2 linked regions of the Kineosporia succinea genome follow. The protein of the gene in region 2 interacts with the protein of the main gene of each other region in a pairwise test. Links are inferred from orthologs where the notes say so. Each region holds a gene or a part of one and is shown on either strand. Other genes may lie near its edges.

Region 1 (5,076 bases), 4.1 Mb from region 2 along the record:
CGAATATTGACACCGTATTGCTCTCCCACAAATTGCTCACCGGCGTGCGCATCGTCAAGAACGATGAGGTGAGGTTGCGGCAATTTCGGGCTACTGTTGAATATGGAACTATAGTTCGTAATTCCGATTGCTTCACCGCTATCGACATTGCTCTGGTGAGTTGTGTCCCAGTTGTGATGGCTTCCGATGAGCAGATGCGCTGAAATTCCCTCCGCTTCTGCCGTAAACGCGACCTGGCGGGCAAGTTGTTTAGTCGGAGTCGCATAAAGTACTGGCCCCTTAGCCTGGCGCCGGACCCATTCAGCGATTAAGAGGCCGGGGAGTGTTTTTCCGGTGCCAGTCGGGAGCTCGAGCGCAAGATCAGATATGCCCTCATGCTCCTTGGCGTAAGCTCGCAGCACATCTCCTTGATGGATCCACAAGGAGCTGACAGCGTCGCTCGTCCGAGGTAAGGCCCCACGCGAGTACAGCTCTTCAGGCGTCTCAAATTGCTGTTGGGCCTTCTTGGGCTTGCCTACGAATGCCACGAAACAGTCCCCTCTGTCGCGATCGTCACCCGACAGCACCACGACGGGCGTAAGACCTCATTGGCAGTAGTCGCCGCAATCTTAGGTGGCCTGCTGCTGTTCCGCTCCAACCTCGCCTCCACGTGCCACAGAGCGGCTCATGCAGGCAAGAGCTAGGCCTCCGTCAAGGTGGGCGCGAGCAACCGTTGCTGTACTAGGTTGCTGTACTTCCGAGATTGGAACGCTCAGCCCGGGCGAAGCGCCAGAAACAAATAATGGCTCTGACCAGCATTTCTGCTGGTCAGAGCCATTATTCGCGGCGAACCGCGTCTGTCGGGCTGACAGGATTTGAACCTGCGACCCCCTGACCCCCAGTCAGGTGCGCTACCAAGCTGCGCTACAGCCCGCCCTCAGTTCCGGTTTCCCGCCCTGAGTGCTCCGCTAGCTTAGCGCACTCCGGACGGTGCTCCGCGCACCGTCCGGAGTGCCCCACGGCTCAGCGGGCGAGTGCGATGTTCACCAGCTTCGGCGCCCGCACGATCACCTTCGCGATCGTCGCGTCACCCAGCGCCTTGCGCACCACGTCCGACTCCAGGCTCAGGGCCTTCAGGTCGTCTTCGGTGATCCCGGCCGGCACCTGCAGACGGGCCTTCACCTTGCCGTTGATCTGCACCACGCAGGTGACCTCGTCGTCGACGGTCAGCGCCTTGTCGACCACCGGCCACGACGTGGTGGCGACGGAGGGCTCGTGGCCCAGCTTCACCCAGGCGTCGTCAGCGGTGAACGGGGCGAAGCAGGACAGCACCACGACGAGACTCTCCACGCCCTCACGCACGGCCGGGTCGTCCGCACCGGGCCCCTTGTCGATCGCCTGCTGCAGCAGCGTCGTCAGCTCCATCAGCCGCGCGATGACGACGTTCTGGCGCACGTCTTCCATCTTCTGCGTGATCTCGTCGAGCAGCCGGTGCACACCGCGCCGCACCGCGACATCCCCCGAAGCCACATCAGCGCCCAGGGTCGAGACAGGCACCGCCGAAGCCAGGCGTCGCACCCGGTTCAGCCACTTCACCGCACCGGCCGGCGAGACCGTGGCCCAGTCGATGTCGTCTTCCGGCGGGCCGGCGAAGATCATCGTGACGCGCACCGCGTCCGGACCGTACTGAGCGATCTGTTCCTGGAGGTTGACGATGTTGCCCAGGCTCTTGCTCATCGCCTTGCCCTCCATGATCACCTGACCCTGGTTGGTCAGGCGCCGGAAGGGCTCCACGAAGTGCAGCAGACCTGCGTCGTGCAGGGCCTTGGTCATGAAGCGCGCGTACAGCAGGTGCAGGTTCGCGTGCTCCTTGCCGCCGATGTAGTGATCGACCGGCAGCCAGCGCTTGACGCCCTCGGGGTCGAACGGCCCCTCGGCGTAGTCCGGGTTCGGGAAACGCAGGTAGTACCACGACGAGTCGACGAACGTGTCCATCGTGTCGGTGTCCCGCCGGGCCGGCTTGCCGCACTGCGGGCAGTCGACCTTGAGCCACTCGGTGGCCGTGCCCAGCGGCGACTGGTTCGCGTCGGGCTTCAGCGAGAAACCGCTCTCCGGCAGCTTCACCGGCAGCTGGTCGACGGGCACGCCGACCTCGCCGCAGTCGTCACAGTGGATGATCGGGATCGGCGTGCCCCAGAACCGCTGCCGCGACAGCAGCCAGTCGCGCAGGCGGTAGGTGATCGCGCCCTCGCCCAGGCCCTCTTTCTCCAGGTGCGCGATGATCGCGGGCAGGGCCTCCGCCGACGGCAGACCGTCAAAAGCACCGGAACCGACCATGGTTCCGCGAGCGGCCGTGGCCACGCCCGTAACCGCAGGGTCTTCCTCACCGGTCTCGACGACCTTGCGAACCGGAAGCCCCATCGCCTTCGCGAAGTCGAGGTCACGCTGGTCGTGCGCCGGAACGGCCATCAGCGCGCCGGTGCCGTAGTCGGCCAGCACGTAGTCGGACGCGTAGACCGGAATCTGCTCGCCGTTGACCGGGTTGACCGCGTACGAGCCGAGGAACACACCGGTCTTGGCGCGGTCGGAGGCCATCCGCTCGACCTCGGACGTGCCGCCCAGCGCGGCGATGTACGTCTCGAGCGCCTCGCGGTGCTCGTCGGTCACCAGCTCGCGGGCCAGCGGCGCGTCGGCCGCGACCACGAAGAACGTGGCGCCGTAGAGGGTGTCGGGACGCGTGGTGAACACGCGGACCGGCTCGTCACGACCCACGATGGTGAAGTCGACGTGCGCACCGGACGAGCGGCCGATCCAGTTGCGCTGCATGGCCAGGATGTCTTCGGGCCAGGTGCCCTTGAGCTGGTCCATGTCGTCGAGCAGACGCTGCGCGTAGTCGGTGATGCGGAAGAACCACTGCGTCAGGTTGCGGCGCTCGACCAGGGTGCCGCACCGCTCGCACGCCCCCTGGACGACCTGCTCGTTCGCCAGCACGGTGTGGTCTTTCGGGCACCAGTTGACCGGCGAGGCCTTGCGGTAGGCCAGGCCCTGGTCGAACAGCTTCAAGAAGATCCACTGGTTCCAGCGGTAGTACTCGGGGTCGCTGGTGTGCAGCCGCGTGCGCCAGTCGAACGAGACACCCAGACGCTTGAACGACGCTGCCTGCACGGCGATGTTGTCGTAGGTCCAGGTGCGCGGGTGCAGGTCACGCTTGATCGCGGCGTTCTCGGCGGGCAGGCCGAAGGAGTCCCAGCCGATCGGGTTCAGCGTGTTCAGGCCCCGCAGCCGGTCGAACCGGGCGATGACGTCGCTGATGGAGTACACCTCGGCGTGACCCATGTGCAGGTCGCCGGAGGGGTACGGGTACATGCTGACGATGTACGAGCGCTGGTCGCGACCCTCAAGAGCCTCTTCGTGGCCGGGCTCGGGCGCCGTGAGGCCGTGGGCCTCGAACGTGCGCTTCTCGTCCCACACCTTGACCCACTGGTCCAGGTCGATCTCGTCGACGGAGTCCCGCCGCTCCTCATGCTCGTTCATATCGCCCAACATCTGCATGGTTCCGGGAGGTTGACCTCACAACTCTAGTGGACTAGGCGTCCGCACCCGACCTCCCCGGGTTCTCCCAGACAGCCGGGACGTGAGGAACAGGGATTCCACAGCCGACGCATAGATCAGCTTGCTTGGCTCGTGTCACTCCAGAAACCAGCACACACCACCAGGAGCCCCACCGTGAGCCCCGACCTTCCCGACCCGATCACCGACAACGCCGCCTACGTGCGGGCCGTGCACGACAAGGGCCTGAGCTTCGACCTGAAGACGATGTCCCGGCGCCGGATGCTGGGCGGCCTCGGCGCGCTGTTCGTGCTCAGCGCCTGCAGCAGTACCTCCTCCGAGGCGACCACCACCGAAGCAGGCACCGGCATCGCCGAGATCGACTCCGAGACCAACGGCCCCTACCCGGCCGACGGCACCAACGGCGTCGACGTGCGCACCGAGTCCGGCATCGTGCGCAAGGACATCACCTCGTCGTTCGGCGACTCGACCACGACGGCGGAGGGCATTCCGCTGACGTTCGAGATCACCGTCACCGACCTGACCGGCGCCGCCGTCTCCGGGGCCGCGGTCTACGCGTGGCACTGTGACCGCGACGGCAACTACTCCCTCTACTCCGAGGGCATCACGAACGAGAACTACCTGCGCGGCATCCAGGAGACCGACGCGAACGGCACGGTCTCGTTCGAGAGCATCTACCCCGCCTGCTACACCGGTCGCTGGCCGCACATCCACTTCGAGGTCTACAAGTCCGTCGCCGACGCGACCAGCGGCGAGGGCACCATCATCAAGACCTCGCAGATGGCCCTGCCCGAGGACACCAACAACGCCGTCTACGCCACCGACGGCTACAGCAAGAGCGTCAGCAACCAGGCGCAGGTCACGCTGGCCACCGACAACGTCTTCAGTGACGACGAGGACGGCAACGAGAACGCGACGGTGACCGGGAGCGTCGACAAGGGGTACGTGGCCACGCTGACCGCCGCGATCGATCCCGTCAGCGAGGAGAGCGCGGCCGCCGCACCCGGTGGGGGTGGCGGCGAGGGCGGCACTCCCCCGAGCGGCGCCCCCGGTCAGGGCGGCACCCCGCCGAGCGGTGGCACTCCCCCGAGTGGTGCCCCGCAGCCGATGGCCACGAGCAGTTGAACCAGAACCAGCAATGGTGGACGCGCCGGGAGACTCGCGTCTCCCGGCGCGTCCACCATTGGCGATCGGCTTTTACTTCTTCTTCGAACGCTTCTCGCGCGGACGCACGGACACCTCGATCGGCGTGCCCTCGAACCCGAACGACTCACGCAGCCGCCGCTCGATGAACCGGCGGTAGCCGGCCTCGAAGAACCCGCTCGTGAACAGCACGAACCGCGGCGGACGGGTGGACACCTGCGAGCCGTACAGGATGCGCGGCTGCTTGCCACCGCGCAGCGGGTGCGGGTGCGACTGCATGATCTCGGCCAGCAGCTGGTTCAGCTTGCCGGTCGGGACCCGCGTGTCCCAGGACTCCAGCGCCTTGTCGAGCGCCGGGGTCAGCCGGTTCGTGTGCCACGCGGT
Region 2 (4,877 bases):
GGCCAGCCGGGCTCGCGCCCTACCGGGCCTGCTGGGCCGCCGCTCTTCCCGCGGCCCGGCCGCTGAAGAGGCATCCGCCCAGGAAGGTGCCCTCGAGCGCCCGGTAGCCGTGCATCCCGCCGCCTCCGAACCCGGCCACCTCCCCGGCCGCGAAGAGCCCGGGCACCGGCGTGCCGTCGGCCCCGAGCACGCGGGACTCGAGATCGGTGTGCAGGCCGCCGAGGGTCTTGCGGGTCAGGACGTTCAGGCGCACGGCGATCAGCGGACCGGCCGACGGGTCGAGCAGACGCTTCTCGGCGGCCGTGCGCATCAGCCGGTTGAGGAAGTAGCCGCGCAGGTCGCGGATGGCGAGGATCTGGTCGTCGGTGGACGAGGGATCGACGATCTGCCGGTCGCGCTCCAGCACCGCCTTCTCGACCGTGGGCAGGTCGAGCAGGGGCTGGTCGGTGGTGGCGTTCATGGCGCGCACCAGTGACGGCAGGTCGTCGGCGGTGAGGAAGTCCTGGCCGTTGTCGAGGAAGTCCTGCACCGGCTTCGTGGCCCCCGGCCGCACCCGGCCCAGCAGCTTCGAAATTGACTTGCCGGTGAGGTCGGGGTTCTGCTCGGAACCGCTGAGCGTGAACTCCTTCTCGACGATCTTCTGGTGGAGCACGAACCAGCTGTGGTCGTGGCCGGTGGCGGTGCGCAGGTGCTCGAGGGTGCCCAGGGTGTCGGCGCCCGGGTAGAGGTGCGGGGGCAGGCGGTGACCGAGCGCGTCGATCCACAGCGACGAGGGGCCGGGCAGGATGCGGATGCCGTGGCTCGGCCAGACCGCGTCCCAGTTGTGCACGCCCTCCACGTAGTGCCACATGCGATCGGGGTTGATCACCGTGCCGCCGGCGCTGCGGGTGATGCCGATCATGCGGCCGTCGACGTGGGCGGGAACGCCGGTGACCATGGTGGACGGGGCGGTCCCGAGCCGCTGCGGCCACGCCTCCCGCACCAGGTCGTGGTTGCCACCGATACCGCCGGAGGTGACGATCACCTGCCCGGTGAGGCTGAACTCGCCCTTCTCGGTGCGGTTGCTGGCGACTCCGCGCGGGCGCCGGTCGTTCTCGAGGACCCGGCCCCGCACCCCGGTGACCGTTCCCGCGTCCGTGAGCAGCGCGTCCACCCGGTGCCGGAACGCGAACGTGACCAGCCCGTCGGCCTGGGCCTGACGCACGCGCCGGGCGAACGGCTCGACCACGCCGGGCCCGGTGCCCCAGGTGATGTGGAAGCGCGGCACCGTGTTGCCGTGGGTGCCGGGACGACCTCCGCCACGTTCGGGCCAGCCGACCAGCGGGAACCACTTCAGCCCCCGCTCCTGCAGCCACGAGCGCTTCTCCCCCGCCGCGAAGTCGACGTACGCCTGCGCCCAGCGACGCGGCCAGAGGTCTTCGTCGCGGTCGAAACCGGCGGTGTCCTGCCAGTCCTGCCAGGCCAGCTCGTGCGAGTCCTTGATCTTCATGCGGCGCTGCTCGGGGGTGCCGACGAGGAAGAGGCCGCCGAACGACCAGAACGCCTGCCCGCCCAGGTTCTGCTCGCCCTCCTGGTCGACGAGGATCACCCGCCGGCCGGCGTCGGCCAGCTCGGCCGTCGCGACCAGTCCCGCCAGGCCCGCACCCACCACGATGACGTCAGCGTCCATCGACGAATCCCATCACGCCCGCCCGGATTCGCCCAGGCCCGTTCACCGCATCGTGATCACGCGACGTGCGGACGGGCGGTGTCGTCGTGTGCATGTGACCGCGCTTACTCCGCCTCTGCGGTTTCCCCGGCCGCGGCGCCCTCGTCGGACACCGCCTCCGCCGGCATCACCGCGCCCGGCCCCTCGTCGAGCAGGAGCCGGAACCCTGCCTCGTCGAGCACCGGAACCCCCAGCTGCACGGCCTTGTCGTATTTACTGCCCGCGCTCTCACCCGCCACCACGAAACTCGTCTTCTTCGAGACACTGCCCGACGCCTTGCCACCCCGGCTGAGAATGGCCTCCTTGGCCTCGTCGCGGCTGAAGCCCTCGAGCGACCCGGTCACCACCACCGTCAGCCCCTCCAGCGTGCGCGGCACCGACTCGTCGACCTCGTCGGCCATCCGCACCCCGGCCTCGGCCCAGCGCCGCACCACCTCGACGTGCCAGTCGACCTCGAACCACTCCCGCACCGCCACCGCGATCACCGGGCCACACCCGTCGACCGCCGCCAGTTCCTCGGCCGGCGCCGAGCGGATCCGCTCCATCGAGCCCATCGCCTGCGCCAGCGCCCGGGCCGCCGTCGGCCCCACGTGCCGGATCGACAGGGCCACGAGAACCCGCCACAACGGCTGGTTCCTGGCCTTCTGCAGGTTCTCGAGCAGCTTGGTGCCGTTGGCCGAGAGCTCGCCGTCTTTACGGGTGTACTGCGGCACCGTGCGCACGACCTCGGGCGTCAGGTCGAAGAGGTCGCCCTCGTCACGCACCGCCCCGGCCTGCAGCAGCCCGATCGCGCCCTCCCAGCCCAGCGCCTCGATGTCGAACGCCCCGCGCCCGGCCACGTGGAAGAGCCGCTCCCGCAACTGGGCCGGGCAGGTGCGGGCGTTGGGACAGCGGATGTCTTTCTCGCCCTCCTTCTCGTAGCGCAGCTCGGTGCCGCACTCCGGGCAGTGGGTGGGCATCTCGAACTCACGCTCGGTGCCGTCACGGGCGTCGGTGACCGGCCCGACGATCTCCGGGATCACGTCGCCCGCCTTGCGCAGCACCACCGTGTCGCCGATGAGCACGCCCTTGCGCCGGACCTCGAAAGCGTTGTGCAGCGTGGCCATCGCGACCGTCGAACCGGCCACCAGCACCGGCTGCATCACCCCGTAGGGCGTGACCCGGCCGGTGCGCCCGACGTTGACCCGGATGTCGAGGAGCTCGGTGTTGACCTCCTCGGGCGGGTACTTGTAGGCGATGGCCCAGCGCGGCGCCGCACTGGTGGCCCCGAGCCGGCGCTGCTGGGCCACGTCGTCGACCTTGACCACCACGCCGTCGATCTCGTGGATCTGGTCGTGCCGGTGCTCACCGACGTGATCGATGAACCGCACCACCTCGTCGATACTGCCGACCACGCGGTAGGTCTCGGACGTCGGCAGCCCCCACGCCTTCAGCAGGTCGTACCCCTGCGACTGCGAGGTGATGTCGAACCCGGTGCGCGCGCCCAGGCCGTGCACCAGCATGTGCAGCGGGCGGGTCGCGGTGAGGCGCGGGTCTTTCATGCGCAGCGAACCGGCCGCGGCGTTGCGCGGATTCGCGAACGGCGGCTTGCCCTGCTCGACCAGCCGGGCGTTCAGCTCGGCGAACGCCGCGATCGGGAAGAACACCTCGCCCCGCACCTCGACGCGCTGCGGGAACGGCACCCCCTCGACCTCGGTGAGCGTGTGCGGGATGCCACCGACCGTGCGCACGTTCAGCGTGACGTCTTCACCGGTGCGCCCGTCGCCCCGGGTGGCGCCGCGCACCAGCCGGCCCTGCTCGTAGAGCAGATTGACGGCCAGCCCGTCGATCTTCAGCTCGCACAGGTACCTCACCGCCCCGGCGTCGCGCTCGACCCGGGCGGCCCACTCACGCAGCTCGTCGTGATTGAAGGCGTTGTCGAGACTGAGCATGCGCTCGAGGTGGTCGACCGGCTCGAAGTCGGTGGAGAAACCCCCGCCGACCTGCTGCGTGGGCGAGTCGGGCGTGCGCAGCCCCGGGTACTGCTCCTCGAGGCCCTGGAGCTCTTGCATCAGGGCGTCGAACTCGCCGTCGGACACCGTGGGGGCATCCCGCACGTAGTAGGCGAACCGGTGCTCCCGGATCTGGTCGGCCAGACCCGCCCAGCGGTGCCGCGCCTGCTCAGGGATCGCCCCCTGCTCAGCCGTCACCGCGCCCTCGGGGAGTTCGCCCGCCGTCCTGCCCTCTGCCTCAGCCACGACCCCATTCAACCGCGCACCACCGACAGTTTCGCGTCAGCACGCTCCGGGGTCGCCCGCCGGACGGAAGGCGCATGATCACGAGCGAATCGACGGGGGACGCACCGGCCGGCGACCGTCTCGGGTCACCGGACGGCGGCGCACCCCGGAACCGGCTACTCCTGAGCCCGCTCGCTCAGGATCCGGGAGGCCTCCCGGGCCACCCCGAGCGCCGAACGGGCCTGCTGGGGCGACGATCCGGCGAGCCCGCAGGCCGGGGTGACCACCACGTCCGCAAGCCCCGGGACCGCGAGACCCAGCCGCCGCCAGGGATTCGCGATCGAGTCGGCCACCACCTGGGGCTTCACGCCGGAGGCGGTCGGCACCGCGCCCGCCCAGAGCGCCGTGCCGTTCTCGGTGGCCTCGGCCATCTGCTCCCAGCGCTGCTGCCCGAGCTGCGACACGTCGAGCGACAACGCCGACGCACCGGTGCGGACCAGCAGCTCCACGGGCGGTTTCGAGGCGCAGCAGTGGATCACGGTGCGCACCGCCCCGGCCCCGGTCGCCGCGTCGAGCACCGCACGCAGCCCCTCGACGAGCAGCGGCTCCTCGATCGCCCGCAGCCGCCCGAACCCGCTCGCCGTCGGCAGCGAGCCGTCGAGCACCGCCTGGATCCCGGGCTCGTCCAGCTGCAGCACCAGCCGGGCCCCCGGCACCAGACGGCTCACCTCGGCCAGGTGCTGCGAGACCCCTTCGGCGAGCGAGGCCACCAGGTCCCGGCAGGCTCCGGGATCGACCACCGCACGTTCCAGACGCGGCAGCCACAGACTCGACGCCAGCGTCCACGGGCCGGTGACCTGCACCTTCAGCAGCCCCTGGTAGCCGTCGGCGACCTCCGCGAGCACGTCCAGGTCCTGCCGCAGCCACGACCGGGTGCGGTGGTGGTCGCGGCC

The links.
Region 1: the proteins of ligA (region 2) and leuS interact in binary tests that used the Escherichia coli proteins (3 or more experiments, as listed by UniProt). The link is inferred for Kineosporia succinea from one-to-one orthologs.

Annotation. Positions count from the first base shown.
Region 1 is NZ_JAUSQZ010000001.1:4,754,286-4,759,361, reverse strand. The notes cover bases 759-3,874. They hold leuS (leucine--tRNA ligase), read right to left. Parts: upstream 3,514-3,874; coding sequence 1,003-3,513; downstream 759-1,002. Other genes in these bases: J2S57_RS20660 (intradiol ring-cleavage dioxygenase), read left to right, coding at 3,706-3,874. Outside these bases: J2S57_RS20675 (DEAD/DEAH box helicase), read right to left, coding at 1-527; more of J2S57_RS20660, read left to right, coding at 3,875-4,674; ribosome biogenesis GTPase Der, read right to left, coding at 4,747-5,076.
Region 2 is NZ_JAUSQZ010000001.1:633,315-638,191, forward strand. What follows is about bases 1,360-4,276. They hold ligA (NAD-dependent DNA ligase LigA), read right to left. Parts: upstream 3,946-4,276; coding sequence 1,774-3,945; downstream 1,360-1,773. Other genes in these bases: J2S57_RS02845 (FAD-binding dehydrogenase), read right to left, coding at 1,360-1,669; J2S57_RS02855 (methionine synthase), read right to left, coding at 4,101-4,276. Outside these bases: more of J2S57_RS02845, read right to left, coding at 20-1,359; more of J2S57_RS02855, read right to left, coding at 4,277-4,877. UniProt on the Escherichia coli protein: DNA ligase that catalyzes the formation of phosphodiester linkages between 5'-phosphoryl and 3'-hydroxyl groups in double-stranded DNA using NAD as a coenzyme and as the energy source for the reaction.